Regions from separate parts of the Lactococcus sp. S47 genome, predicted to be linked through region 1. Evidence: predicted binding sites of a transcription regulator. Region 1 holds the regulator's gene; the other holds the start of a gene.
What was found. Region 1 encodes CtsR, which represses protease genes until heat stress. Its sites were predicted from a motif close to TTGGTCAAAAAAGGTCAAANA; they were not measured.

Region 1 (15,509 bases):
TATCTTCAATAATTTTCTTTACTTTAAGTGTACGTTCTGTTGGCCCAGCAAGAAAGCTTTCATCACCATCATATGGTTTGTAGTTTTCTTGTACAAAGCGAGTAACGCTTGCTTTATCACGCCAGTTGGTTCCTTTAAAACCATCCCAAGCTTGTTCAAAGATATTTTCCGTAACTTCGGTTTTCATTTTGAAATCTCCTTTGTTCTTTCTGTTTCAAATTACAACTTCATTATATCATACAGTTTGAGAATAGCAAACAGAATTCAAGAGAAATTACAGATTCTTTACTAATACAGTTCCAATTATTTTAATATCTGTTATACTTTTTTAAAACGTTTTCATAAATAATTCACAAAATAGTTTTAACAAACATTGCTAACTTCATAATCTGCAATCACTAATTAATTTTTTCACAAAGAGGAAAAAAAATGGAGATTTTTCTCCATTTCATAACATATCTTTTTTATGTAACCACCAAGTGACCCAAACACATAATAAAATTCCTAGAACTAAAATAAGCCAAACCATCCAATTAAAATTTTGACCAGGAATTGGAACATTCATTCCGTAAAAACCAACAATTACTGCTGGAATCCCTAGAACGAAAGTAGCTGATGTCATGATTTTCATGACAATGTTCAAGTTATTAGAGACAATGTTTGAGAACAAATCTCGGAGATTTTCTAGTAACTTGAGCTGAATCTTGGTTTCTGTATAAGCTTGGTCTGTTTCGACAAAAATATCATAAATCTTTTCAGCAAAACCGTCTTCATCATCTTCTCTCAAGTAATCAATAAAATCCTGAAGTACTTGCATATTATTGTGCAAGGCATCTTCAAAATAAATTAAACTTGCTTGAATGGCAATCAAATCAACAATTTGGTCGTTCTTTGTTGAATTTTTGATTCCCTGTTCAAGTCTGCGACGCCTTGTTCGGAAATCTCTCAAATAATCATGGAAAGTGTGTGTCATTTGATACATCACTTGAAAAATAACTTGATGTTTGTAGCGTTTATAATCATATTCACGCTCGAAAATTAAGCCATTATCAATCTCATGATTAAGTGCTAAAATAACCGATTCATTTTTAGTCCAAACCAAAGAATATGGAAAAGTCGCCACTTCTCCATAATTAGAAAGTGCAGGATATTGTAAGAGAATCAGATTATTATCATTATCATCTGTTTCAAAACGGGCATTTTCATAGTCATCCAAAATTCCTGATAAATAGTCAAAAGGGAAGTCATAGTATTCAGAAATATTCCCAATTTCTTCACGTGTTGGATTGAGAACATAGGTGAAATTCTTCATTTCAGAGGTTGAAATTAATTTTTTTTCGTTGGATAGTTCATAATTTTTAATCATTTTCCTATCTATCCCTTCTTTTCCTGATAAAAGAGGATTGGAATCCTCTTAGTGTCCCTTTAATTGTAGCAGATTTTAGACTTTTTTTCCGAGTATTTTATTCTCTACGACTTAAGAAAACATTTACATTAACTATTGGTCTAAAGAATACTTTGTGATATAATAAACTTATTAACTTGAGGAGATTTTTTTTGAAATTCAAACACGAACCCCTAAATTTGTATCTAAACTTTAAAAAATCAGCTGAACAGTTTCCTGATAGCCCAATTATCTTTGATGAGGCTGTTGGAGCTTTCCCTGAACTAGCTCTTGAAACGACTTACCAAAAGACTCATCAAGCAATTGTTGATAAGGCAAGTCTCTTATCTGAGTTGGGAATCAAAAAATCGGATAAAGTCATTATTTTTAAATCAAGTGCTTTTGATACCTATCTTTTAGCTGTTGCTGTTTCTTATCTAGGCGCTGTTCCAGCAATGATTTCTTATCATCTTCCTGCCGAAACAATGGATATTTTAGCTGGACGTTTAGGTAATCCTTGGCTCATTTATGACCAAGTTACTGACAAAACTGTAAATGAAATGAAGAATCTTGAAGATTCTAAAAAACTTTCTGTCAGTAAATTTGCTTTGGAAAAACCTATTCAAATTGCTGACAGTCAGCAATTGGCCAGTGATGAGATTGCTTATCTCACTCATACTTCTGGAACAACTGGTGTACCAAAATTAATCGCTCACTCTGCTAATTCAATGGGTTGGCGTTGGGTACTTCAAAGAACTGTAATGGATTGGATGCCTGATAAGGAAGAAATTTTAGCTTTCCATATTTCTCCTGTTCATTCTCGTTTCAATATAGGGGTTTCATCAGCAATGACCTTTGGGTTTGGACTTATGCCCCTCAATGATTTATCAAAAGATAATCTTGTCAATCTTTTTGCTAAACATCAGCCTTATGCTTTTGAAACACATCCAAACGATTTTGTTCGTCTAGCGAATCTTGCAAAGCAAGAACCTGAGATTTTTGCTTCAATTCGTTACCTTCACTCAACTTTTGATGCAATTAATAAAGAAACAATGCACACTTTTCTTTCTGCCTCTAAGCAAAAAGATCCAGTCTTCCTACAAATTTATGGACAATCAGAATGTGGCCCAATGATTTGGAAAAAGCACCGTTTATCAACTTTAGCAGACACTAATGCCCGTGAAATGGGGATTGGTATGCCTGGATTATCTAAAGCACGTATTGCCGATGAAGATGGAAATGAATGTCCTGCAGGTACGCCTGGAAGAATCCACTTCCTCTCAAAAGGAAGAGCTTTGACTTACTATAAAGAAGAAGAACGTTTTAATAAAGAAGTCTATGGTGACTGGTGGGATACTGGCGATTGGGGTCTCATGAATGAAGACGGAATTCTCTTTTTACATGACAGACAAGTTGATTTAATTGATAAAATTGAATCTAATTTGGCAATTGAAGATCTTCTGTTAGACCAACACGACTTCTTAGATGAAGTTGTGATTATTCGTGATAAATCTGGTAAACCACAACCTATTTTGGCTCTAGCTGAAAATGCGGAAATGGATTGGTCAGCTTGGTGGGCTTCAATTGTTGATTTGCCATTTTTAAATGAACCTATTCTTATGGCTTACGATGAAATTCCTCGTACAGCAACAATGAAAGTTCAACGATTAGCTCTTGAAAGAGAATTGGCTAAATAAGTGTTCCTAATTTTACTGACAAAACTGTCAGCCACTTATACATCAGCAAATTTATTATCAAAACTACTGACAAAACTGTCAGTAGTTTTTTTGCTTAAAAAAATTAATTAATTGATGTTAATCAATTAATTTGTTAGAATTTAATAAATGACACAGTGTCATAAATTGAATGAATTGGAGAAAAAATGCCTAAATCAACCTATTTTAGTCTATCTGACGAAAAACGTAATCGCGTATATGATGCCTGTTTAAATGAATTTCAGACTCATTCTTTTCACGAGGCCAAAATTATGCACATCGTAAAAGCTCTTGATATTCCGAGAGGAAGTTTTTATCAGTATTTTGAAGATTTAAAAGATGCTTATTTCTATGTCCTCTCGCAAGAAACCCTTGAAATCCATGATTTATTTTTTAATTTATTAAAAGATAATTCCATTGAAGAGGCTCTAGATAAATACAAATATCTCCTTCTTGAAAATTTAATTGATTCTCCCCAATACCAACTTTATAAATATCGCTTTTTAGATTGGACTTATGAACTTGAAAGAGATTGGAAACCCCAAAGTTCAGCAACCGTCCCAGCTAGTGAAAATGATAATCCAATTTCACAAGTATTAAAATCAGTTGTTCATAATCTCGTTTATAGATTATTCAGTGAAAATTGGACTGAGAAAACTTTTATTGAAAATTATGATAAAGAAATCAAATTAGTCACCGAAGGTTTACTTAATTATATTACTGACAGAAAAAACTAAAAGGAGATTTTATGTTTTTAGCACTAAGAGAAATACGTTATAATAAAGCTCGTTACACCTTAATCGGAGCTATTATTTTTTTAATCGCTTATGTAGTCTTTATACTGTCCGGACTATCTGTAGGACTTGCCAGTCAATTTAAACAAGCTGTCCTTGATTGGAAGGCCGAAAAAGTCGTTTTATCAACAAGTTCAAATAATATTATTTCTGCTTCACAAATTACTTCTGATGATTTAAGTAATATTCATATAGAAAATGGTTCAGAATTATCATTGTTTTCTACTTCTATGCGCAAATCAAAGAGCGAGCGAGACAATATTGCTATTATTGCCCTGCCTGATAAGTCTAAAATCATGCCAGAAGTTCTTGAGGGAAAAAAATTTACTGACAATCATTTAGAAATGATTATCTCAAAAAAGCTGGCAAATCAAGGATATAAAATCGGTCAAGAAGTTTCCGTGGGAAATAATAATATTAAAATAAAAATTGTCGGAATTTCAAAATCCTCTTCTTATTCTGCATCGCCTGTTATCTATACCTCATTTTCCGCTTTGAATCAGATAAAGTTTGGTGAAAAAAGCACTTCAACTTCTTCTGTTAATGCTGTCGTTGTAAAATCTGGGAAAGTTAAGATTGATTCTTCTATTTCAAATCAATATAAAGTCCTCTCTATTTCTGATTTAATTAACGATATTCCAGGTTATTCTGCTCAAAATATGACACTCAGCGCAATGATTTACTTCTTATTTCTGATTGTACTGTTGATTATTGGAGTCTTTATGTATGTTATAACTCTTCAAAAAGTTCCGATTTTTGGCATAATGAAAGCCCAAGGAATTTCAAATCGCATAATAATGAACTCTTTACTTGGTCAAAGCTTTATCATTAGTTTAGTTGGCGTCTTCGTTGCTTTTATAGCAAGTTATGGAACTAGCTTTATCTTACCCGATGCAATGCCTTTTGAAATTAGTCTTACAAACTGGTTGCTCTATGCTTTAATTCTCATCATCGTATCAATTATTGGGTCACTTTTTTCAATCATTACTATCCGTAAAATTGACCCAACGAAAGCAATTGGAGGTTAAAAATGAAAACAATTCTTAAAATGGAAAATGTAAAAAAATCTTTTGGTAGTGGTCATAATGAGATTCAGGCACTCAAAGGAATTGATTTAGCAGTCAATCAAGGAGAATTTGTTTCAATTATTGGTCCCTCCGGTTCAGGCAAAAGTACATTTCTCACAATTGCAGGTGGTTTACAAAGTCCAACTTCTGGGAACATTTCAATCAATGGCTTAGATTTTACACCATTGTCAGAAAAAAAACGTTCTAAACTTAGATTTAAAGAAATAGGTTTCATCCTCCAAAGTTCTAATTTGATTCCTTATTTGACTATTGAAGAACAATTTCTCCTTATTGATAAAATCAATCACGAAAAACTAACTTCTAAAAAAGGGATTGAACTTCTTAAATCACTTGATATTTTAGACTTAAAAGATAAACATCCTAGTGATCTTTCTGGTGGTGAAAGACAAAGGGCAGCTATTGCTCGTGCTCTCTTTAATGAACCAAATTTAATTTTGGCCGATGAACCAACAGCAAGTTTAGACACTGAGCATGCTTATCAGGTTGTTGAATTATTAAGACAAGAAGCTCATTTGAAGAATAAAGCAACAATCATGGTCACTCATGACCAAAGAATGATTAAAAATAGTGACAGTGTTTATAAGATTGAAGATGGACTCTTATCAAAAATCTAAATAAAATAAAAACTACTAGCTTACTAGTAGTTTTTTCATAGAATATTTTTTATAAAAAATAATCCTTCTCTAAATAAAGAGAAGGATTATATCTAAATCATTCGTTGGTAAACCTTATTTTTTAAGGTTGTAGAATGCTTTAAGACCTTTGTATTGAGCCACTTCAGCCAATTGGTCTTCGATACGAAGCAATTGGTTGTATTTAGCCATACGGTCTGTACGTGAAAGTGAACCAGTTTTGATTTGACCAGCGTTAGTTGCAACAGCGATATCTGAGATTGTTGAATCTTCAGTTTCACCAGAACGGTGAGAAACGATTGCTGTGAAACCAGCTTCTTTAGCCATTTCAATAGCTTCGAAAGTTTCTGTCAAAGTACCGATTTGGTTAACTTTGATCAAGATAGCGTTTGAAGCATTTTCACGGATACCACGTTCAAGGTATTTAGTGTTTGTAACGAAGAAGTCGTCACCAACGAGTTGAACTTTTTTACCAAGACGTTCAGTAAGGATTTTCCATCCATCCCAGTCGTTTTCGTCCATACCATCTTCAATAGTGATGATTGGGTATTTAGAAACGAGTTCTTCAAGGTAGTCAACTTGTTCAGAAGCTGAAAGTTTTTTACCGCCTTCACCTTCGAATTTAGTGTAGTCGTAAACACCGTTTTCGTAGAATTCTGATGATGCACAGTCGAAACCGATCATAACGCCATCTTCACCAGCTTTGTAACCAGCTGCTTCGATTGCTTTAAGGATAGTTTCTACACCGTCTTCAGTTCCGTCGAATTTAGGAGCGAATCCACCTTCGTCACCGACAGCTGTTTCAAGTCCACGAGCTTTAAGAATTTTCTTAAGAGCGTGGAAGATTTCAGCACCCCAACGAAGCGCTTCTTTGAATGTAGGTGCACCAACTGGTACGATCATGAATTCTTGGAAAGCGATTGGAGCGTCTGAGTGAGAACCACCATTGATGATGTTCATCATTGGAGTTGGCAATACTTTAGCGTTGAATCCGCCAAGGTAGTTGTAAAGTGGAACACCAAGTTCATCAGCAGCAGCACGAGCAGCAGCGATAGAAACACCAAGGATAGCGTTAGCTCCCAATTTACCTTTGTTTTCAGTACCGTCAAGAGCGATCATTGCACGGTCAATAGCTTGTTGGTCAGTAACTTCATAACCGATGATAGCTTCAGCGATGATGTTGTTTACGTTGTCAACAGCTTTTTGAGTACCAAGTCCGTTGTAGCGAGATTTGTCGCCATCACGAAGTTCAACCGCTTCATGTTCACCAGTAGAAGCACCTGAAGGTACCATACCGCGACCGAATGCACCGTCTTCAGTGTAAACTTCAACTTCAAGTGTTGGGTTACCGCGTGAGTCAAGGACTTCGCGAGCATAAATATCAGTAATAATTGACATTTTAGTCTCCTTATTATTTTTAAGTGCGTCTGCACTCTTAATACATCTTTGATTTTACTATTTTTTGAAAGATTTTTCAAGTGAAAATCTTCGCAAAGCTAAACTTCAAAAGGTTTTGCGCTTACATTTTGATTTTTTATCTGAACATTAATAAAAAAGGATAGAAAAATCTATCCTTATTTTTTTATTCTGTTTCAATTAAACCATAACGACCATCTGTACGACGGTAAACGACATGGGTTCCGTTACTATCAGCATCTGTAAAGACGTAGAAATCATGTCCCAACATATCCATCTGAAGCACTGCTTCTTCGGCATCCATTGGTTTTAAAGCAACATGTTTAGTACGTACAATATCTACGTGATCCTCAGCAACTTCATCGGCTTTTTCTAATGGTGCAAACTCATCGCCAAAAGCTTGTCCTGTTGGGACAGCATTGCGTGGTTTACGGTTCATACGTGTCTTATATTTACGAATTTGACGTTCGAGTTTTTCTTCAACAAAATCAATTGAAGAATACATATCTTGTGAAGTATCTTCTGCACGTAAAGTGACATTTTTAGCTGGAAGAGTTACTTCAACTTTAGCTCGTTTTTCGCTGTAAACTTTAAGATTAACATAGGCTGTTACTTCATGACCATCGTTGAAATATTTATCAAGTTTTCCGATTTTATCTTCAACATAAGCGCGGATTGCATCAGTCACTTCGACGTTTTCGCCACGGATATTAAATTTGATCATAAGAGTACCTCTTCAACAGTTCTTTTTGTTTCAATGAAGCCCTTAAACTTTTGGAATTTTCAGGACTTCTGAATCTTTTCGAACTGTCCTTTCCTTTATTTCTAATTTAATTATAACATGAAACAGCTTTCATCTCAAACAATTTGAGCGATTTTAATTTTTTTATTAGATGCCCCAATTGAAACATGATTACCTGCTTTGATTTCACCAGAGAGCAATTGTTCACTTAAAAGGTCTTCAACTTCTTTTTGAAGAGCCTTGCGGAGCGGACGTGCACCATATTCTGGGTCAAAACCTACCTCAGCAATTAGTTTCACCGCTGACGGTGTGAGTTTCACATGAATATCTTGTTCTGCCAGACGTTTAATCAAAGATTTACTCATAATTTTAACAATTTGTTCAATCTCTTGACTTTCCAATGAGTGGAAAACAATATTTTCATCAATTCGATTAAGAAACTCAGGACGATAATGACGTTTAAGCTCTTCTAATATTCTTGATTTCATGGCTGAATAATCAGCTGTGATATTTTTAGCGCCAAAACCAACTGTCTTATCATCACGAAGAGCAGTCGCTCCCAAGTTTGAAGTCATGATAATAATTGTATTTCTGAAATCAACTTTACGACCTTTAGTATCAGTCACAAAGCCATCATCTAGAATTTGCAACATGATGTTGAAAACGTCAGGATGAGCTTTTTCGACTTCATCTAAAAGAACAACAGAATAAGGTTTATTACGAACGCGTTCTGTCAATTGACCACCCTCATCATAACCTACATACCCTGGAGGAGCTCCAATCAAGCGTGAAGTCGAATGTTTTTCCATGAATTCACTCATGTCAACACGAATCATATTATCTTCACTACCAAACACACTGTCAGCCAGTGCTTTAGCAAGTTCGGTTTTACCAACCCCTGTTGGTCCAAGGAACATGAAAGAACCCATTGGACGACGGCTGTCAGCAACACCGGAACGTGCCCGACGAATGGCTCTTGAAACGGCAGAAATAGCTTCTTCTTGTCCAACAACTCGTTTATGTAATTCTTTTTCAAGATTGATTAAACGATCACTTTCAGACTTAGTCATTTGTGTGATTGGAACACCTGTCAGTGTTGAGGCAACAGCAACAACAGCTTGGTCAGTAACTTCTTGACGTTTATCTTCTTTTACTGAGAATTTATAAATCTTGTCAGCAATTTTTTCAACTGCTTTTTCTTTTGTACGAGACGCTTTAATATCAAGTTTAATGACAGCTTCTGATAATTCTTCTTGAGCTTCCGCTAATTCTTTTTCTAAATCAAGACGTTTTGTTTGTTGATTTTTGACAGAAATTTTCACTGCTGCTGCAGCTTCATCAAGTAAATCAATGGCTTTGTCAGGCAATTTTCGGCTAGTCATATAACGAACACTGAGCATTACAGCACTTTTAATGGCTTGGTCAGTAAATTTCACTTGATGATAGTCTTCAAATTTTTCACGTAAGCCTTGTAAAATAGCAATCGCTTCATCTGGACTTGGCTCATCAACATTTATTCTCGCCAAACGGCGTTCTAAAGCTTCATCTTTTTCAATATATTTTTGATATTCATGATAGGTTGTTGCTCCGACCATTTGAAAATCACCACGAGCAAGCGCTGGTTTCAAAATATTTGCGGCATCATTGACAGAATCCATACCGCCACCAGCACCGATGATTGTGTGTAATTCATCAATGAAAATAATGACATCTGGATCACTGCTAACTTCTTCAACAATAGCTGTCAAACGATCCTCAAATTCACCTCTAAATTTTGTCCCAGCAACAACAGTCGCCATATTCAAGGCCATAATTCGACTATTCATCAAACCAATTGGAACTTGACCATTGACAATTCTTTGGGCCAAACCTTCAATAATTGCTGATTTCCCAACACCGGGCTCTCCAACTAAGACAGGATTATTTTTTGTTCTGCGGCTGAGAATATGAATCAAACGGTCAATTTCAGCTTCTCGTCCAATCATTGGGTCAAGTTTACCCAAGCGAGCTTCTTCGGTTAAATCTGAGGATACAGAGTCTAACGTTGGCGTCGTTGAATTTTCTGCAACTCCCTTTGCCATCTTACGTTTTGACATTGGAGTCACAGCTTTTTTACTTTCTGGAACTTTGAGTCCAGTTCTTTTCTCAAGCTCTTTTCGCAAAGATACAATATTGATTTTTTGTAATTTTAGAAGTTGAAGACCAAATCCATCTTCTACTTGAAGTAGGGCATAAAGCAGGTGTTCTGTTCCAACGGCTTCTGAGTTATTATGAATTGCTAAAAAACTTGCCGCAGTCATCACTTCTTCTGCACGAGGTGAAAAACGTAAAGTTGAACGTTTGACCTTAACATGACTTGATAAATCCTCTAAATCAATCAGTAAGTCAGAAGAATCAACATTCATTCCTGCAAGAAGGCTGTAAGCAATTGAGCCTGAGGTCGTTGCCATTGCAGCTAGTAAATGAGCACTTTCAATGGTGCCATATTGATATTGGTGAGCATACTCTTCCGCTTTTTCTAAAATTCGGTCAAGCGTTGGTGTATATTTTATATTTTCAAATTTCATCGTCACGGTCCAATCTGTTTATTATACTTTTCATCATTATACCACGAGTAAAGGGACTAATGGCTCCGTCAGTAATGACTAACAAAAGTAGATTTCCCTCACGTTCTGTCAGTACTTTCTCATCAAAGAGAAGTTGAACGATATCATGGGCAGCTTTACTTGAGAGATTAGCTGGAACCTTCTGGTAAAGAGCCGTTAAGAATTCATGACGAGCAGAATATTGATACTTAACAATTTTGATGTAGCCACCGCCACCACGTTTTGATTCCACATCAAAGCCTTTTGAGGCCGTAAATCGTGTTTTTATCACATAATTAATCTGACTCGGCACGACATCAAATTGATTGGCTAAGTCCGCTCGTTTAATTTCAATGACTTGTGCTTCTTCTAAAAGCTTTCTCAGATAAGCTTCGATAATATCTGATGTATTTTTTTGACCTGCCATCGCTCCATCCTTTCTTTCATCCATTTTCTAAATAATCTTTGACTATTACTGACTATTATACCTGAAAAATATTATTTTTACCAAAAATAGCAATTTTAACTTACTGACAGACTTAAGCGTTGAAAAATAAAAAAACCGTTACTGACGGCTTTTTTACTTATTATATTCTAAAATAATTAGTCAACTTTTACAATTTTAACTGTCATTTCGCCAACTGGAAGTGGTACATTTACGATGTCTCCAATTTTTTTACCAATCAAAACTCGAGCAATTGGTGATTCATTAGAAATTTTTCCTGAAAATGGGTCAGCTTCAGCAGTACCAACAATTTGATAAGATTCTTCGTCAGTTTCGCCAACTTCAACAAAAGTTACGTTTTTACCAAGTGCTACTTCGTCTTTAGCAATTTTTGCGTTATCAACAATTTCAGCATAACGAATCATTGTTTCAACAGTTGAAATACGTCCTTCGATAAAGGCTTGTTCATCTTTAGCTGCTTCGTACTCTGAGTTTTCTGAAAGGTCACCATAGCTACGAGCAACTTTGATACGGTCAATGACTTCTGGACGTTTCACAAGTTTTAAATTTTCAAGTTCTAATTTTAATTTATCAAGCCCTTCTTGGGTCATTGGGAATGTTTTTTCCATTATATTTCTTTCCTTTTTTATAAACTTTTTTCTCTTTTAATCAAATCTAAATTAATGATAGCTTAGCTACTTATCTTATCATTCACATATTTTTGAACATTTGCATTTTGTTCAGCTAATGTTTTCGCAAAATAAACTTTTCCTGTTGTCACATCAGCAACAAAGTAGAAGTAGTCATTTTGAGCAGGATCAAGTACTGCTTTAATAGATGACAAACTTGGACTATCAACAGGGCCAGGGCCAAATCCAGTATTTGTGTACAAATTATATGGCGAATCTAGGTTGGTGTCAATATTAGCATCCTCTGAAAGACTTGTTTTTTCACCAAGTTTACCTTCGGCATAAAGAATTGACAGATTAGAACCCAAAGTCATTCCAGCATTCATACGATTATAGAAGGTTCCAGCAACGTTGCGTCGGTCATCATCATTGTTGGCTTCTTTTTCAACCAAAGCTGCTAAACTCAAAACTTCATTGACAGTCAAATTCTTTTGAGCGATTGTATCATAGTAAGGAGTGAGTTGAGTATTGGCTGCTTGAATCATATTTTCAATGACTGATTCAACTGTCGATGATTTTGTGTAATCATAAGTCGCTGGGAACAAGTAACCTTCTAACTGATATTTGATTCCTGAATCTTTTGTTGGCAAGCTTGCGAACAGTTTAGGATAAGCCTTAACCATTTTAGCGATAAAGGTTGGGTCTTGAACGGTTTTCATGAAGTCTGCTTCAGAAAATGGCGTTTTTGCATTCTTTTCATTGCTTCCACTATTAACTGTCACAGCTTTAGCAATTTGTGTTAGCGTATAGCCTTCAGGAACTAAAATTTTACCTAAAGTTGGAGCAACAGGTTTTTCTGTTCCGCCTTCTTCAAGTTTGCTAGCAATCGTAGATAAGCTCATGTTTGGTGCAAGATTATAATAGCCGCTTTTAAACTCTGAATAATTTTTAAATTTTGTATAATACTGAAAAACCATTCCATTTTTAATAATGGATTGTCTTTGCAAAATTTCACCAATTTGCTTACTACTTGAACCAGCAGGAATATTGATTGACTTAGCTGTTGCATTCTTAGAATCCAGAGGTTGAATGCCAGATTTTACAAAGTTATAGCCATACCAACCAGTTCCTCCAACAACTAAAACTAAAAGAACAACAATCACAGCAATGATTTTTCCTGCTGTTACTTTTTTCTTTTTCTTATTTTTGTTCTTATTCTTATTTTTGTTCTTATTCTTGTTTTTCTTGCTCAAAGAAGTTTTTTTAGAAGGACTATTGGTTCTTCTTGAAGGTTGATGTTTAACCATTTTTTCTGATTCTTTTTTTTCCAAAAATTGTTCTTGTTCAATTTTTTCATCTTGAACTTTTGGTTCACTTCTTGAAAATTGAGGAGGAATATCTTGGCTTTGAATTTCCTCAGAAACCACTCCATCTAAATTTTGACGCAATGAATCGCCTTCTTCTGGAAGGTTTTCATTTTCTACAAAAGGTTCTTCTTCGTTTTCATCCGCTGCTGGAAAATCAAAGACGGGAAGTTTGAAAGGTTCAAGATCAACTTTCCTTGGTTCGATTTTTCGCTCAGATTCTTCTGAGTCGCTCCTGCTGGGACGTTCGAAATCTTCAGGGTCTGGGAACTTAGTTTCTGCTTGTTTCGCTGCATTTTCTTCAAGTTGGCGAAGTATTTTTTCTTTAAAACTTCCTCGAGAAAATTCAGTTGTTTCTTTGTCCACCAAATTTTTTCTCCTTATGATTAGCTTTCGCTCAATAATAAAATTTTACTTTTCCTAATTGTAACCGTTCTTTTAATTTTTTACAAATAAAAAGAGAATATTCATAAAAGTGAGGCTGATGCCTCACTTTTTATGTGTTTTAGTCTTCATCAGTATCGTCTGAATCATCTTCATCGTCTTCTACATCGATGTCAACTTCTTCATCTACATTATCAAGTTCAACTTCCGCAAGTTCTGCGTCATAAGCAGCGACGTCATCTTTATCTTCGTCTTCTGCTTGAGTATCGTATGACATGTCTTCTTCAGTTGTTTCTTTTGCGCCTTCTTCATCTTCTGGATCGATTTCGTCTTCGATACCAAAAGCATTGACTTTTTTACGTTTTTTAGCTGGTTTTTCTTCTTCTTCGTCTTCAATTTCATCAAGAGCGATAACTTCTTCGTCAATCTCATCAATGGCGTACCATGAACGAAGTGCCCAGATATTATTTCCTAATGGAATGAAACTTCCGTCTGTATTGATTTCTGTATAAAAACGAGAAATACTAGCTTTAATTTCATCATCTGATTTTTCCAAATAATCTTGAATCGCTCTGATGATTTCAGAGAATTGCATTTCTTTGCCATTTTGCTCCAATAAAGCATGAGCAACTTCAATCATTGAAAGTTCTGAGATTTTTTGTCCTTCTAAGGCTGTAATTTTCAAGTTTTTACTCTCTCTTTTCCTAATATAAAATATAGGCTCATTTCCTAAAAAACGAACGCTATGTGGATTTTCTTTTTATAGTGTATATCAAAATTAGCTTGCTGTCAATATTTTACGCCAAAAAACCTCTGTTTACTTGCTTTTAGCTTAACTATACTCTCTTGTTTTTATCAAAAGAATACTAATAACATTTATTGGCTACCGACAGTAAAGAAATTAATAGTGCATTAGAACTTTATAATCGTAATCTCCGATTTTTTCGCGACCTTTAAGTTCATCAAGTTCGATAAGGAACGCACATCCGACAACAATTCCACCCATTTTTTCAACAAGTTCAATTGTAGCGGCAATTGTTCCACCAGTTGCAAGCAAATCATCAACAATCAAGACACGTTGTCCTGGTTTGATGCTATCTGAATGCATTGTGAGTGTGTCTGTTCCGTATTCTTTTTCGTAAGTTGCTTCAATGACTTCACGAGGTAATTTACCAGGCTTACGAACTGGGGCAAATCCTACACCAAGTGCAAAAGCAACTGGACATCCAATGATGAAACCACGTGCTTCTGGACCTACAACCATATCTATTTCTTTATCTCTTGCATACTGAACAATTTCGGTAGCAGCATAGTTATAGGCATTTCCGTCTGCCATCAAAGGGCTGATGTCGCGAAAAACTACGCCTTCTTTAGGATAGTTTTCAATTGTTGCAATATAGTCTTTTAATTCCATGTTTTTGTTACTGACAGAATTGTCAGTGCTCCTTTTTTCTAACATAAGTTCGTTATTTTTACTGACAGCTTTATTATTATGAGTATAGCTGATTTCGTCAGTAACTTTTTATAAAAACGAAATTATTTTTCTAATAAATTTTGATAAATTTCTTTGACGGGTGCTAAAGCAAAAAGTTCTTGCATTTTTACAATTTTTTCTAGTTCTTGATAAATTGTACTCTCAGAAATTTCGCGTTTATCGGCCGTCTTATTAACGGTCATTAAGCCATTGTCAATGCTGACAAATTCAAGTTCCTCAAAGATTTTTATCATCTTGACAAGCAAGAGATGAGGGATTTTCAAATAATCCGCAAGTGATTTTAATTTATAGCGAATATCAAATTCTGGAAATTGATAAATTGCTTTATAAAGTCTTGCAAATTCTTCTCGTGTTCCACTTCCTGTTAAATAATAGCTATCAGTGATTTTATTTTTAAAATAAATCATTTTAAAATCATCCGACGCTGCTTTACTGACAGCTTCTTTTAATACTGACAAACCTGCTAAATCTCCAGGTGTCTCTTCGATGACAAGCACATCTTCCATTATACCATGTTTTAGCTGATTTTGAGAAAAAATATTGGCCTCTTTTGGGATAGGAATTTGTTTACTTCTTATATCAAGAAGTTCGACACCAACTGAATCAGCATCTTCAATCATTAATTGAAGACTCGTATTTCCATTCCAACTATTACTTGAAAGTGTTGCGACTAATTTTGTTTGTGCCTGTTCGAATTCCAATTCTTCTGAACCATGTTGGAAATAAACGGCATCAATTTGTTGCTTTTCTTCCTGAATTTTTAATTTAAGATGAGCATTGTCTTTCCCCATACTTCGGCTTTGAATCACCTTATAATCTTCGATTAAAAATCGAGG
Region 2 (15,509 bases), on a different contig from region 1:
CAAGTTTGAATGTCACGTTTCCAACGCTTGAAAAGACCTTCGGACTTCCACTGAGTACGGTTCAGTGGGTAACGACCGCTTATTTATTAGTTGTTGCGATTGTTATGCCAACGAGTTCATATATTAGTCAACGCTTTCAAAATAGGACTTTATTTTTTTCAGGATTAATCTTTTTTACCCTTGGAGATTTACTGAGTTTAATTTCTCCGAATTTTACTATTTTAATGGCGGGACGCTTAATTCAAGGAATCGGGACTGGTATTGCCATTCCATTGATGTTTAATCTTGTCTTAACTAAAATTCCGCGTGAGAGAGTAGGACTTTGGATGGGATTTGCTGGGATGATTTTGAGTATTGCCCCAGCACTTGGACCAACTTATGGTGGGCTTTTAACAGGGACTTTAGGTTGGCGAATGATTTTTGCAATTATTTTGATTATCCCAATCTGTCTCTTTCCTTTAGGAGCTTGGGCTATTGAGAAAAGTGAAAAAAAACGTCCAGGCAAATTTGATTTTATTGCTTTTATATTTTTGTCATTAGCAATGACCAGCGCTCTTTTAGCTTTAGATTCACTTTCAAGTGCTCATTTTTCATGGATCTGGTTAGTGGTCTTTATCTTGGGGTTGATTGCTTTTATTTGGCGTTCAAAAACAAGTACATTGAATTTTATTGATATCAATGTTTTTAAGAGCCCAACTTTTACTTTGTCTGTCCTAGTTTATTGTATTTTACAATTTGTCAATTTGGGAATTAACTTTATCATTCCTAATTTCTTACAAGTTTCGTTAGGAGCTACAAGTACATTAGCAGGTTTTGCTTTATTGCCTGGTTCATTAATTGGTTCAGCAGCACAAGGTCCAATTGGTGCGCTCTATGACCGCAAAGGGGCCAAGGGGATTTTATATAGTGGAAATACTGTATTCTTTATCGCTCTTGTTTTATTAACGATTTTTACTAAGAACCTGACTTTACTGGGTGTGACGGGACTTTATGTTGTATTCACAATCGGTCGTTCTTCAAGTTTTGCAACAACCATGACCAATAGTTTAGCTCAACTTCCTCATGATAAAGCTGCCTCTGGTAATGCTTGGTTTACTACAACTTCTCAATTTGCAGCGTCAGCAGGAACGGCTACAGCTAGTCTTATTGCAACAAAATCAAGTAATTTAACAACAGGAACTCAACATGTATTTATGTTTTTCCTTTGTCTTGCTTTGCTTAATTTTGTCTTCTATACTTTGATTTTGAACAAGAAGATAAAATAAATCTGATTAAAAAAGTTTCGTAATGATACGAAGCTTTTTTTATAATTTAATATAGTATGCTTAAAAAGCATAATTATTGATATAAAAAGCATTTCACGGCAGGTAAAAAATATTTTATAATAAAATCATCGAAAAGATAAAGCAATGTGAAGCTTTTGAGTTGACTTGAAGTGAACTTCAAGGAATATAATGAAAACAGAAGTTAAAAATGAATGGAGAAAAAATGTCAAACAATATTGAAAACAAAGTCGTCTTAATCACAGGAGCCTCAAGCGGTATTGGCCAAGCAACTGCTGAATTACTTGCTAAAAAAGGAGCCAAAATTGTACTAGCAGCAAGGCGTGAAAATCGTTTGCAGGAGCTGGCTGATAAAATTAAAAAGGCTGGTGGACAAGCAATCTATCAAGTGACAGATGTAACTAATCCAGAAGATAGTAAAAAGTTGGTACAATATGCGAAAGAAAATTTTGGCAAAATTGATGCTATTTTCTTGAATGCAGGAATCATGCCAAGTTCCCCTTTATCAGCTCTTCATGTTGAAGAATGGGAAAATATGGTTGATATTAATTTAAAAGGTGTACTTAATGGGCTCGCTGCTGTACTGCCTGAATTTACAGCTCAAAAATCAGGACATGTTATCACAACGAGTTCAGTTGCTGGCCTAAAAGCATATCCCAATGGTGGTGTTTATGGGGCAACAAAATGGGCGGTTCGTGAATTAATGGAGGTACTCCGAATGGAATCTGCTCAAGAAGGAACTCATATTCGGACAGCTACTATTTATCCGGCTGCTATAAATACTGAGTTACTGAATACAATCACTGACAAAGAAGCAGCAGAAGGAATGACAGCTCTTTATGAACAATATGGGATTAGTCCAGAGGCAATTGCTCGCATTGTTGCTTTTGCTCTTGAACAACCTGAAGACGTTAACGTCAGCGAGTTTACTGTTGGACCTACAACACAACCTTGGTAAGAAAAGGAGAAAAAATGAAAATTGATGTCAAAAAGTTTTCTAAGATACAAGATATTTATATTAGCCCAGACCCGCAAGAACATCGTCCTGCTTGGATTTGGTTTGCTTATATTGATGATGATTTAGCGGTAGCAGCAGGTCGCGGAACGGCATCAAGTTGGTGGAATTCGGCAATGATTTCACGTAAGGGTCAAATTCACATTGACGGGAAAGTCTATCAAGTGGAATTTGAACCTGTAACAGATAAAGAAAATATTGATAAATTTATTGATTCTTATCGACAACGTTCAGGTTATAGCTGGGATCCTGCTTGGGAGAAAAATTTTAGACCGACAGTGATGCGCCTAAAATTTTTGAATGAACTTGGAAAAAGCACAAGATAAAATAATTAAAAAATTTGGAGGTTAAAATGGAAAAACAAACCGCAGGACATGAACAACTTGGAGAATTTGCCCCAAAATTTGCTGAATTAAATGACAATACTCTTTTTGGAGAAGTCTGGAGTCGTGAAAAAGAACTTTCAGCACATGAACGTAGTGTCATTACGATTACTGCTTTGATTGCTGGTGGAAATTTTGAACAATTAAATTTTCATATGGCAAAAGGAAAAGAAAACGGAATAAGTCAGGAAGAAATTTCAGAAATAATTACTCATCTGAGTTTTTATGTGGGGTGGCCAAAGGCTTGGTCGGCTTTTAATATTGCAAAAAAAATTTGGGAATAAGAGGGGAAAGCTATGACAATTACGGTAAACATTTTGTACCAAGGTGAGGGGGAGAAGGCCCATCTCTTTGCTGACGAAATGGTCAGTTCTGGTCTTGTCTATAAAATACGTCAACAAAGTGGAAATTTACGTTATGAATATTTTGTTCCTTTGGATAATCAACAAGCAATTCTATTGATTGATGAATGGGAAAACCAAGAAGCAATTGACATTCATCATAAAAGTCCGATGATGGCAAAAATTGCTGAATTGAGAGAAAAATATCAACTGCGCCTAAAGGTAACGCGTTATCAACAGATTGATTAGAAAAGAGAGAACGAAATGAATAAAAAAGAATTAGAGAATGCACTTATTTTTCCTCAAGGTGAAAAAAATCCTTATGGCGCTTATTTTACTGGCCAATCTTATTTAGAAGGAATGATTGCGGATAAGGACTTGCCCTTTGGTGTGGGAAATGTGACTTTTGAGCCGGGCTGTCGTAATCATTGGCATATTCATAAAGATGGTTATCAAGTTTTATTGGTTACAGCCGGTGAGGGATGGTATCAAGAAGAGGGTAAGGAGGCCCAACTTTTACATGCGGGCGATACAATTGTTACTCATGCAGGAGTTAAACATTGGCATGGAGCGACAAAAGATAGCTGGTTCAGTCATGTGGCCATTACCGCAGGAGAAGCAGTTTGGTTAGAAGAAGTTTCTGATGAACAATATGAAAACTTATAAAATAAAAGAGTATTTCCGAACATTCAGCAAAACCGAACAATAAATTGAAAAAGTTCTAGTTTTATCCGCTAGAGCTTTTTTTATTTGGCTCATTAGAATAGAATAAGAAGCATAAAGAATTCCTTAAATGGATGGAGGATATTGTGGAAAAAGAAAAGTTGCTCTATGAAGGAAAAGCTAAGAAACTGTATTTTACTGATGATTCAGAGGTGCTCTGGGTGGAATATTGTGACCAAGCGACTGCATTAAATGGTGCTCGTAAAGAACAGATTACGGGAAAAGGTGCTCTAAATAATCAAATTACGTCATTAATTTTTGAAAAATTAAATGCTGAAGGTTTAGAAACGCATTTCATAGAAAAGTTATCAAAAACCGAACAATTGAATAGAAAAGTTTCAATAATTCCTTTAGAAGTTGTTTTAAGAAATGTTGTTGCTGGTTCTTTTGCCAAACGATTTGGTCTTGAAGAAGGAATTGTTTTACAAGAACCAATTGTTGAGTTTTACTATAAGGATGATGCTTTAGATGACCCATTTATTAATGATGAACATGTTAGATTCCTGAACATTGCAACTTATTCAGAGATTGAATTTTTAAAGAGTGAAACGCGTAAAATCAACGAGATTCTTAAAAAAATCTGGGCTGAGATCGGCTTAACTTTGGTTGATTTCAAACTTGAATTTGGCCGCCTTGCTGACGGAAGAATTATTCTTGCTGATGAAATTTCACCTGATACTTCACGTCTCTGGGATGCGAATGGTCAGCATATGGATAAAGATGTTTTCAGACGTAATATTGGCGATTTAGTTGAAACTTATACTGAAGTTTTGAATTTGTTAGAAAATGCGAAATAAATGAGTTCTAGTTTTTAGGACAGTTCCTCACATCTTATATAGAAAGAATTTTAAAATGACTAAAGTACGTGTTTACGTGGCTTACAAAGCCTCAATTCTCGACCCTCAAGCCCAAGCGATTAAAGCGGCAACTCATAAAATGGGTTATCAAGAAGTTACAGAATTAAATGTTGGAAAATTTTTCGATTTTGAATTTGATGCAGAAGCTGAGATTGCTCGCGCAAAAGCAATTGAAATTGCCAATGAATTGTTGGCAAATCCAAATATGGAAACTTATAAAGTTGAAATTTTGAATGAACAAAGCGAAGGAGCTAATTAATGAAATTTGCAGTCATTCAATTTCCAGGGTCAAATTGTGATTTTGATTTACTTTGGGCAATTCGTGATGTTATGGGAGCTGAGGCAGAATTTGTCTGGCATGATGAGAAGTCGCTTGCAGGTTTTGACGGAGTATTGATTCCAGGGGGCTTTTCATATGGTGATTATTTACGCTGTGGTGCGATTGCATCATTTGCCAATATTATGCCGGAAATCAAACGTTTAGCTAAAGAAGGAAAACCGGTTTTTGGCACTTGCAATGGATTTCAAATTTTGGTTGAATCTGGACTTTTACCGGGTGTATTGATTCGCAATGAGGGTTTGAAATTCGTTTCCAAATGGCAAGCTCTTAAAGTTGAAAATAATCAAAGTAATTTTACGACTGAATATTCCAAGGACGCTTTGATTAATTTACCAATTGCTCACGGTGAGGGTCAATATGTTGCTGACGAAGCTCAGCTTGCTGAACTTAAAGCAAATGGGCAAATTATTTTCACTTATGCTGACGAAAATCCTAATGGGTCAGTTGAAAATATTGCTGGAATTGTCAATAAAGAAGGAAATGTGCTTGGGATGATGCCTCACCCTGAGCGGGCCATGGAAGAACTGCTTGGTGGCGCTGATGGAGTACATTTGTTTGCTTCTGTCTTGAAAAACTTTGTTGGAAAATAAAAAAATTACTGACAGAATTTAGATTTTAAAAAATGAATCTGTCAGTAAATTTGTAATTTGAAATAATTGAATTCAGAGCGCTGAAAGCTTTTAAAGTAGAGAATATACAAGTTGCATTTCTGTTGGAACGTATATTCTTTAGACTACTAATGTAGTAAATTGAGTTGTAGTTTTCTACGTTTTTAAGCAAGCGTTTCTCATATCTTATAGGAGAATAACATGACTTTGGAGATGTCACCAGAACAGATTCAAGAAAGCAAAATTTACCGTGAGTGGGGACTGACGGATGAAGAATATTTGAAAATCAAGAATGAGATTCTTGATGGCCGTTTGCCAAACTTTACGGAAACTGGGATGTATGCCGTGATGTGGTCAGAACATTGCTGCTACAAAAATTCAAAACCTGTCTTAAAAAAATTTCCGACGACTGGGCCACAAGTCTTGATGGGGCCTGGTGAAGGAGCTGGGGTTGTGGATATTGGTGATGATTTAGCGGTTGTTTTCAAAGCTGAATCTCATAATCATCCATCTTACGTTGAACCTTATGAAGGTGCAGCAACTGGTTCTGGTGGTATTATTCGTGATATTTTTTCAATGGGAGCTCGTCCAATTGCAATTTTGGATAGTTTACGTTTTGGGCCAATTGACAATGGAAAAACGCGTCATATTGTGGACCAAGTGACAGCCGGGATTGCGGGATATGGAAACTGTATTGGAATTCCGACGGTTGGTGGCGAAGTAGCCTTTGATGAATCTTACGCTGGAAACCCTTTGGTGAATGTCATGTGTGTGGGTTTGATTGAACATAAACACATACAAAAAGGACAAGCTAAAGGTGTAGGGAATTCTATTTTTTATGTCGGAGCGAAAACAGGACGTGACGGCATTCATGGGGCGTCTTTTGCTTCTAAAGAATTTGGTTCTGGTTCAGAAACACAACGTTCAGCGGTTCAAGTCGGTGACCCATTTATGGAAAAATTATTGCTTGAAGCTTGTATTGAAGTCATTCAAAATCATGGCGATATTTTAGTCGGAATTCAAGATATGGGAGCAGCTGGATTGGTTTCATCTACATCAGAAATGGCTTCAAAAGCTGGGTCAGGTCTGCGTCTTAACTTGGATAATGTGCCTCAGCGTGAAACAGAAATGATTCCTTATGAGATGATGTTGTCTGAGTCACAAGAACGTATGGTGCTTTGTGTCAAAAAAGGACATGAACAAGAAATTATTGATTTATTTAAAAAATACGACCTTGATGCTGTGAATATTGGGCAAGTGACTGATGATGGCTTTTATACGCTTTATCATAAAGGGGAAATGGTGGCTCATGTTCCAGTTGATTCATTGGCGGAAGATGCTCCAACTTATTACCGTGAGGCAAAAGTTCCTGAGCGAATTCAAAAATTTACTGACAGCGAAAAATATCTTCCAGAAATTACAGACAGCGCGGTCAGTGAAATTTTCAAAAAACTTTTAGCTCAACCGACAATTGCTAGCAAGAAATCAATTTATGAAACTTATGATTCGCGCGTGATGACCAACACTGTTGTTGCACCAGGCTCAGATAGCGCAGTTTTACGAGTGCGTGGAACTAACAAAGCACTTGCGATGACAACGGACTGTAACGCTCGCTACCTCTATCTTGATCCAGAAAAAGGAGGAGCAATCGCAGTTGCTGAAGCGGCTCGTAATATCGTGGCCTCTGGTGGAAAACCGCTTGCGATTACTGACTGTTTGAACTTTGGAAATCCGGAAAAACCAGAACAATTTTGGGAATTAACAACGGCGGCTGACGGAATTTCACGTTCTTGTTTGGCTCTTGATACACCGGTTATTTCAGGAAATGTTAGTCTTTACAATGAAACAAACGGTTCAGCTATTTTACCTACGCCGATGATTGGAATGGTTGGTTTGATTGAGAATGTAAAAAATATTACGACTCAAGAATTTAAAAAAGCGGGTGATTTGATTGTACTAGTCGGTCAAACCTTTGATGATTTTTCAGGTTCTGAACTTCAAAAAATGCTGACAGGCGAAATTTCTGGAAGAATTGATTTTGATTTAGAAACTGAAAAATCCAATCAAGACTTTGTTTTAAAAGCAATTACTGACGGATTGGTCAGCTCAGCACATGACTTGGCAGAAGGAGGATTGGCGATTGCTCTAGCTGAATCTGCTTTTGCAAATGGCTTAGGCGTTGATGTGAAAGTTGACTTAACCAATGCCCAATTATTCTCAGAAACGCAAGGTCGCTTTGTACTCTCAATTTCACCAGAAAATCAAGTTGCTTTTGAAAAATTACTGACAGAACGTTCGGTCAGTGGCGAAATAATCGGAAAAGTTACTGACAGCGGAATTTTGGAAATGAATGAACTTTCTATTTCTACTGACGAAGCTGTCAGCATTTATGAAGGAGCCCTCCCATGTCTGATGAAATGACAAGCGCAACATTTACTGAGCAAGAGTGGTCGCACTTTGAAGCGAAGACATTAAATGAAGAATGTGGACTTTTCGGTGTTTGGGGACATCCTGATGCTGCTCGCCTGACCTATTTTGGACTTCATGCTCTCCAACATCGCGGGCAAGAAGGCGCAGGGATTTTGGTCAATAATAATGGGAAACTCAATCGTCATCGTGGTCTGGGTCTGGTCACAGAAGTTTTCCGTGACGAAAAAGATTTGGAAGAGCTGACAGGCTCGTCAGCCATTGGACACGTCCGTTATGCCACGGCTGGTTCAGCAAATATCAATAATATTCAGCCTTTCCAGTTTGAATTTCATGACGGAGCACTTGGACTTGCCCACAATGGAAATTTAACCAACGCCCAATCATTGCGCTGTGAACTTGAAAAATCAGGGGCAATCTTTTCTAGTAATTCAGACACAGAAATTCTCATGCACTTGATTCGCCGTAGTCATCATCCAGAATTTATGGGCAGAGTCAAAGAAGCGCTCAATACGGTCAAAGGTGGCTTTGCCTATCTCATTATGACTGAAAACTCAATTGTCGCAGCCCTTGACCCTAATGGATTTCGACCACTCTCAATCGGAAAAATGAGCAATGGTGCGCTCGTTGTGGCCTCAGAAACCTGTGCTTTTGATGTCGTTGGTGCCACTTGGATTCAAGATGTTCAACCCGGTGAAATCATTGAAATTAATGATGACGGCATTCATGTGGACCAATTTACTGACAGCACCAACATGACCATTTGTTCAATGGAATACATCTATTTTGCCCGTCCTGACAGCAATATCGCTGGAGTTAATGTTCATACTGCCAGAAAACGTTCAGGAAAAATTTTAGCCCAAGAAGCCCAAATTGATGCTGATATTGTCATCGGTGTGCCTAATTCATCACTCAGTGCTGCTTCAGGCTATGCTGAAGAATCTGGCTTGCCTTACGAAATGGGCCTGATTAAAAATCAGTATGTGGCAAGAACATTTATTCAACCGACTCAAGAACTTCGTGAACAAGGCGTTCGCATGAAATTGAGTGCTGTTCGAGGTGTTGTAGAAGGCAAACGTGTCATTATGGTGGATGATAGTATTGTGCGTGGGACAACCAGCCGTCGCATTGTCAAACTCCTCAAAGACGCAGGCGCCGCTGAAGTTCATGTGGCAATCGCCAGTCCCGCTCTCAAATATCCATGTTTTTATGGCATTGATATTCAAGATCGTGACGAACTCATCGCAGCTACACACACGACTGATGAAATCAGAGAAGCTATCGGAGCAGATAGTCTGACCTATCTCAGCCAGACAGGACTTGTCGAGGCGATTGGTCATGATAAACTTTGCTTGTCATATTTTGATGGCGAATATCCAACGCCGCTTTATGATTATGAAGCTGACTATTTGGAATCGTTAGCGGAAAATAGCGTGAAATGAAAAACTAGAGTACTCACTCTAGTTTTTTTAGCTAAATTCTAAAGCGATTATTTTAAATTACTCCTTTTAATATGTTAGGATAAGAAATAAAAGCAAGTGAGGTGAGCAAATGATTATTACAATAGTTGGAGGAACAGGACTAGTTGGCCAAGGTATTTTCAAAGAGCTTGCTCAAGTTGTGGATTATGAATTACACAGTTTATCAAGAAATGGTAAATCTAAAGATAATCTAGTTGAGCCAGTCCTCTATCATTCCGCTAATCTAAATGAAACCGGTGATTGGCAAGAACTTTTACAAAAATCAGATTGGGTGATTGATGCGGTAGGAATTCTATTTCCAAGTAAATCAAAGGGAACAACTTATGAAAAAAATAGTATTCAACCAGCAAAAATAATTATTGATACAATAGTTAACTCAGAAAATCAATGTCTTTTTATTTCGGCAAATGATGGTCCTTTTTTTATGAATGACTATATGAGAGCTAAAAAAGAAGTGGAGGCTTATGGTCAAAAACGTTTGAAATCAAGATTTGTTTCTGTTTTTCCAGGAATTGTCTATGATGCTTCACGAAAAAGCAGTTATTTTCCAGCACGCCTAGTGGAACCACTCATAAAAATTCCGTTTTTTTCTTTCTTAAAAAGTTATCGTCCAATTAAACGAAGTCAATTTGCTAAAGAGATTCATAAAATTATCGAAGGAAAAGAAAGTTCACTGACCTCTCGTATTAAATAAAAAACTCATGTTTAGACATGAGTTTTTCTAATTTACTTTGATTTTTTAAGAAGTGGAACTATTTTTGGATAAATAAGATAGGCGATGATAATTAAGATTATCAATGACGTAGCAATAAGATTCCATGATTTCATTAGTTCAATACTTCGAGCTGTAGGAATAGGAGTTGAAGTAATGACGAACAAGGTCTTGATAGATAAGCCATTTTTCATGATGATGAGTGAACCTAAAAGCATTAACAAAAATTGGTGAAGAATACTTCCGATATTTTGAATGGTATATTTTACCCAGATCCGTTTATCTTCAACGATATTAACAGTACTTTCATAGTCTTGAGTTAAGCTTGAATTTAAACTTCCTTTGAATAAGCTAGTAAGGAATAAACCTAGAGCAAATAGAGGACTAAAAACAATCAAAAGTAAACCTAGAAAAATGCCGATTAAAGAGTAGGTTTTGACATTATTTCCAAGTAAATTTTTGACCTTAGAGGCAAAGACAATTCCTAAAACATAAGGAAGATAAAACTGTAAAAATAAATGCTGATGACCATAAAAACCAGCGACATACAAAGAACAAAAAAGAAATAAATAATTTCCCACTGCCCCATTAATAGCTGTCAAATATGATAATTTACGAGGGATATTTCTTTGAATTTTATTTTTGAAAAAATTCGTAGCGACAATGTAGAGGGTGACCAAAAAGAAAAATCCGAAAATGAAATAATCAAATTCTAAACTATTGGCAAGTAATCGACTTGAACGTAATAGAAAGAGGCAAACAAAAAATAAAGCAAATAAAATAAGATATTTATATGAAGCTTTTTCTAAATCATTTGGATCAACTTTGTAATTGTCCAAATTTCCAACTAATTGGAAGGAGAGAAGATAAACTATTCCATAGAAGACAAAGAACAGGGGATATTTTAGAGAAGGGGATAAGACAAAAGAAAAGCCAAGTGCTAAAAACAAAAGTAAGCTAACTAAGGTTTTTCCTTTGATAAGCTGGTTAGTATTTTTTAGATAATAATTTACCGAAGTGTTTGACATCGGCAACCAAGCTGCACTCACTCCTAAAAGAATTCCGGATAAAGTATAGAAAGGAAAGTAGAAAGAACCCATAAATCCTAACAAGCAACCAAGTAAACCGGCATACAATGAAATTTTTAAAAGACTATAGCTGTTGATTCTTGTTTTTATTCCCCTTATAAAGAATACGCCAGTCATTCTGAAAGTATAAAAGAGCAAAAAAGGAAGGAGGGCAAGAAGCGAGGTTCCTTTTGCAATTTGAATAAAAATCATGAATGGAAGGACAATAATTGTATTACTTAATATTAAGAGGGCAGACTTTCCCATAGAATTTAGTTGTTGGGTCATTTTTCTCCTATCTTTTTTATTTTGACATCTAAATCCATTATAAGGCAAAGTGTATTAAAAAGACAGCTTCACTATGATTAGTACACAAATAATTCATTTAAAAAGTGTAAATAATTTTTTATAAATAACGAATCAAAAAGTTTGACCATTACTGACCAAAGTATTATAATTAGAATGTAGTGAGAAAAAGATAATAATCACTACTAACTATGAAATCGAAATGAGGTGTTTTTATGGACATCGAAAAAATGACAACAACGATGCAAGAAGCACTTGGTTCAGCGCAACAAATTGCGCAAGTTCGTCATCACCAAGTGATTGAAGTTCCACATTTATGGCGAATTTTTGTTCAACCTAATAGTTTTGGGGCGAACTTTTATAAAGATTTAGGGATTGACCTAGATGACTTTACAAATTTAATTGAAAAAGAAATTGACAAAATTAATTCAGTAGAAGGTTCAAATATTACTTATGGTCAAAACCTAAGTCCAGATTTGTTCCAAATATTTACTGAAGCAGACAAAATTGCGCAAAAAATGGGCGATGAATACCTTTCAACTGAGATTATTCTCCTTGCCCTCTTTGAATTAAAACAAAATCCATTGACCAGTTATTTGGTTAGCCATGGACTAACAAAAGCAAAAGCGCAAGCTGCAATTGAAAAATTACGCGGAGGTGATAAAGTGACCAGTCAAAATGCAGAAGAAACATACAAAGCACTTGAAAAATATGGGGTAGATCTCGTTGCTCAAGTTAAATCAGGTAAACAAGATCCTGTCATTGGACGTGATGAAGAAATTCGTGATGTCATTCGAGTGCTTTCTCGTAAAACAAAAAATAACCCCGTTCTTATTGGTGAACCTGGGGTTGGTAAAACAGCCATTGTTGAAGGATTGGCACAAAGGATTGTCAGAAAAGACGTTCCTGAAAATCTGAAAGATAAAACAATCTTTTCACTTGATATGGGTGCCCTGATTGCAGGAGCGAAATATCGTGGTGAATTTGAAGAACGTTTGAAAGCAGTCCTTAATGAAGTGAAAAAATCAGATGGACAAATTATCCTCTTTATTGATGAACTTCATACGATTGTTGGTGCAGGTAAAACAGAAGGTTCAATGGACGCTGGGAACCTTTTAAAACCAATGCTTGCACGTGGTGAACTCCATTTGATTGGGGCAACTACCTTGGATGAATATCGTAAATACATGGAAACAGATAAAGCACTTGAACGTCGTTTCCAAAAGGTATTGGTTACTGAACCTACTGTTGAAGATACAATTTCAATCTTGCGTGGTCTAAAAGAACGTTTTGAAATTCACCATGGAGTGACAATTCATGATAATGCTTTAGTCGCAGCAGCAACCCTTTCAAATCGTTATATTACTGACCGATTTTTACCAGATAAAGCCATTGACTTGGTTGATGAAGCCAGTGCAACAATTCGTGTAGAAATGAATTCACTCCCAACTGAACTTGACCAAGCTAATCGTCGCTTGATGCAATTAGAAATTGAAGAAGCGGCCCTCAAAAAAGAACGAGATGATGCTTCTAAGAAACGTCTTGAAATTATACGTGGTGAAATTGCTGAACTTCGAGAAGAAAATAATCAACTCAAAGCTCAATGGGAAGCTGAGAAAAAAGAAGTGGGCAATATTTCTGAAAAACGAAATGAATTAGAACATGCTCGCCACGAATTGGAAGAAGCTCAAAATGAAGGAAACTTAGAAAAAGCAGCAGCCCTTCGTTATGGTAAAATTCCTGAAATTGAAAAAGAACTCAAAGCTATTGAAGAAAAAGCAAAATCAGATGATTTATCCTTAGTTCAAGAATCAGTCACTGAAGAACAAATCGCTGAAGTTGTTGGACGCATGACAGGTATTCCAATTACCAAATTGGTTGAAGGTGAACGTGAAAAATTGCTTCACTTACCAGAAACACTGCATCAAAGGGTCGTTGGACAAGATGAAGCTGTTGAAGCCGTATCTGATGCCATTATTCGTGCGCGTGCAGGAATTCAAGACCCTAACCGTCCACTTGGCTCATTCCTCTTCCTCGGTCCAACTGGGGTAGGTAAGACCGAGCTCGCGAAAGCTTTGGCTGAAAATCTCTTTGATTCAGAAGAACATATGGTTCGGATTGACATGAGTGAATATATGGAAAAACACTCTGTCTCTCGTTTAGTTGGAGCACCTCCAGGATATGTCGGTTACGATGAAGGAGGCCAATTGACTGAAGCCGTTCGTCGTAATCCTTATACAATCATCTTGCTTGATGAAATCGAAAAAGCACATCCAGATGTCTTCAATATCTTGTTGCAAGTTTTGGATGACGGCCGTTTGACTGACTCTAAAGGTGTTCTCGTTGACTTTAAGAACACAGTGTTGATTATGACTTCAAATGTCGGTTCTCAATATTTGCTTGATAATGTTGGAGAAAATGGTGAAATTTCGGAAGAAACAACTGAAAACGTGATGGCTCAACTTCGGGCACATTTCAAACCAGAATTTCTAAATCGAATTGATGATACCATTCTTTTCAAACCATTGGCACTTGAGGATATTAAGAATATTATCGTTAAAATGACTAGCCAACTTTCACATCGTCTTGAAGAAATGGATGTTCAACTTGAGTTGAGTGAAGAAGTAAAAGTTTGGATTGCCGAAAATGCTTATGAACCATCTTATGGTGCACGTCCACTCAAACGTTATTTGACAAAAGTCATCGAAAATCCATTAGCTAAGCTGATTATCGGCGGAAAAATTCCACCAAAATCAAAAGTTATTGTAACGCTTGTAGATAACAAGATTGACTTTGATATTCAAACGATTGCTGAATAAATAGAAAAAAACCGTTAGCTGATGCTGGCGGTTTTTTATATTTGATAGACAATTACAGTTGAAATGATTTGTTATTTCCGAACGATTCAATCGAAAAGTTTCAGTACTACCCGCTGGAACTTTTTTTATGTTTGAAAATCATTTAACATGGAAGTAGAATAAAATATATCAGAAAATGGAGAATGACAGTGTCTGAGAATGCGTATGCAAAATCTGGGGTAGATGTAGAAGCAGGATATGAGGTGGTTTCTCGTATTAAGAAGCATGTGGCTAAAACCGAACGTTTGGGTGTGCTTGGGGCACTGGGTGGTTTTGGTGGAAGTTTTGATTTATCTGTGCTTGATGTGAAAGAGCCTGTATTGATTTCGGGGACAGATGGTGTGGGAACTAAATTGATGTTAGCCATTCAAGCAGACAAACATGACACGATTGGGATTGATTGCGTAGCCATGTGCGTCAATGATATTATTGCTGCTGGGGCTGAACCACTGTATTTTTTGGATTATATTGCCACAGGGAAAAATATTCCTGAAAAATTGGAGCAAGTTGTGGCTGGAGTGGCCGAAGGTTGCTTGCAAGCAGGAGCAGCGCTGATTGGTGGAGAAACAGCTGAAATGCCCGGAATGTATGATGAAGATGATTACGATTTAGCTGGTTTTGCTGTGGGTGTGGCTGAAAAATCACAATTAATTGATGGCGAAAAAGATGTGGAAGCGGGCGATGTTTTGCTTGGTCTTGCCTCATCTGGGATTCATTCTAACGGATACTCTTTGGTTCGGAAAGTTTTTTCTGACTTTGATTTGAATGAATCGTTGCCTGAACTTGACCAATCTTTGATTGATACTCTTTTAACTCCGACAAAAATCTATGTCAAAGAGCTTTTACCCTTGATTAAACAAAATAAAATAAAAGGGATTGCTCATATTACAGGCGGAGGATTCCATGAGAATTTACCAAGAATGTTCGGAAATAGCTTGTCAGCTGAAATTGTTGAAGGTTCTTGGAATATTTTACCAATTTTCAAAGCTCTTGAAAAATATGGGGATATCAAACATGAAGAAATGTATGAAATTTTCAATATGGGAATTGGAATGGTAATCGCTGTTGCTCCTGAAAATGCCGAAACTCTCAAAAAAGAGTTGAATGC

Region 2: clpB (ATP-dependent chaperone ClpB) is a predicted target of CtsR. The motif match lies at 11,664-11,684, and genes of this name have one in related genera.

Annotation. Positions count from the first base shown of each region.
Region 1 covers NZ_JACVUB010000007.1:62,840-78,348, forward strand. Annotated here, with positions in the region: gene pflB (formate C-acetyltransferase) at 1-187, opposite strand, end outside; gene IAE52_RS08400 (magnesium transporter CorA family protein) at 449-1,366, opposite strand; gene IAE52_RS08405 (class I adenylate-forming enzyme family protein) at 1,558-3,081, shown strand; gene IAE52_RS08410 (TetR/AcrR family transcriptional regulator) at 3,267-3,836, shown strand; gene IAE52_RS08415 (ABC transporter permease) at 3,848-4,921, shown strand; gene IAE52_RS08420 (ABC transporter ATP-binding protein) at 4,924-5,595, shown strand; gene eno (surface-displayed alpha-enolase) at 5,710-7,011, opposite strand; gene hpf (ribosome hibernation-promoting factor, HPF/YfiA family) at 7,196-7,753, opposite strand; gene IAE52_RS08435 (ATP-dependent Clp protease ATP-binding subunit) at 7,888-10,338, opposite strand; gene IAE52_RS08440 (CtsR family transcriptional regulator) at 10,328-10,783, opposite strand; gene greA (transcription elongation factor GreA) at 10,960-11,433, opposite strand; gene mltG (endolytic transglycosylase MltG) at 11,493-13,163, opposite strand; gene rpoE (DNA-directed RNA polymerase subunit delta) at 13,300-13,863, opposite strand; gene IAE52_RS08460 (adenine phosphoribosyltransferase) at 14,080-14,592, opposite strand; gene recJ (single-stranded-DNA-specific exonuclease RecJ) at 14,715-15,509, opposite strand, start outside.
Region 2 covers NZ_JACVUB010000003.1:159,012-174,520, forward strand. Annotated here, with positions in the region: gene IAE52_RS04595 (MFS transporter) at 1-1,265, shown strand, start outside; gene IAE52_RS04600 (SDR family oxidoreductase) at 1,489-2,241, shown strand; gene IAE52_RS04605 (DUF2255 family protein) at 2,256-2,624, shown strand; gene IAE52_RS04610 (carboxymuconolactone decarboxylase family protein) at 2,651-2,965, shown strand; gene IAE52_RS04615 (antibiotic biosynthesis monooxygenase family protein) at 2,978-3,271, shown strand; gene IAE52_RS04620 (cupin domain-containing protein) at 3,287-3,688, shown strand; gene purC (phosphoribosylaminoimidazolesuccinocarboxamide synthase) at 3,832-4,542, shown strand; gene purS (phosphoribosylformylglycinamidine synthase subunit PurS) at 4,598-4,861, shown strand; gene purQ (phosphoribosylformylglycinamidine synthase subunit PurQ) at 4,861-5,532, shown strand; gene purL (phosphoribosylformylglycinamidine synthase subunit PurL) at 5,752-7,971, shown strand; gene purF (amidophosphoribosyltransferase) at 7,956-9,419, shown strand; gene IAE52_RS04650 (NAD-dependent epimerase/dehydratase family protein) at 9,529-10,152, shown strand; gene IAE52_RS04655 (hypothetical protein) at 10,185-11,525, opposite strand; gene clpB (ATP-dependent chaperone ClpB) at 11,759-14,362, shown strand; gene purM (phosphoribosylformylglycinamidine cyclo-ligase) at 14,545-15,509, shown strand, end outside.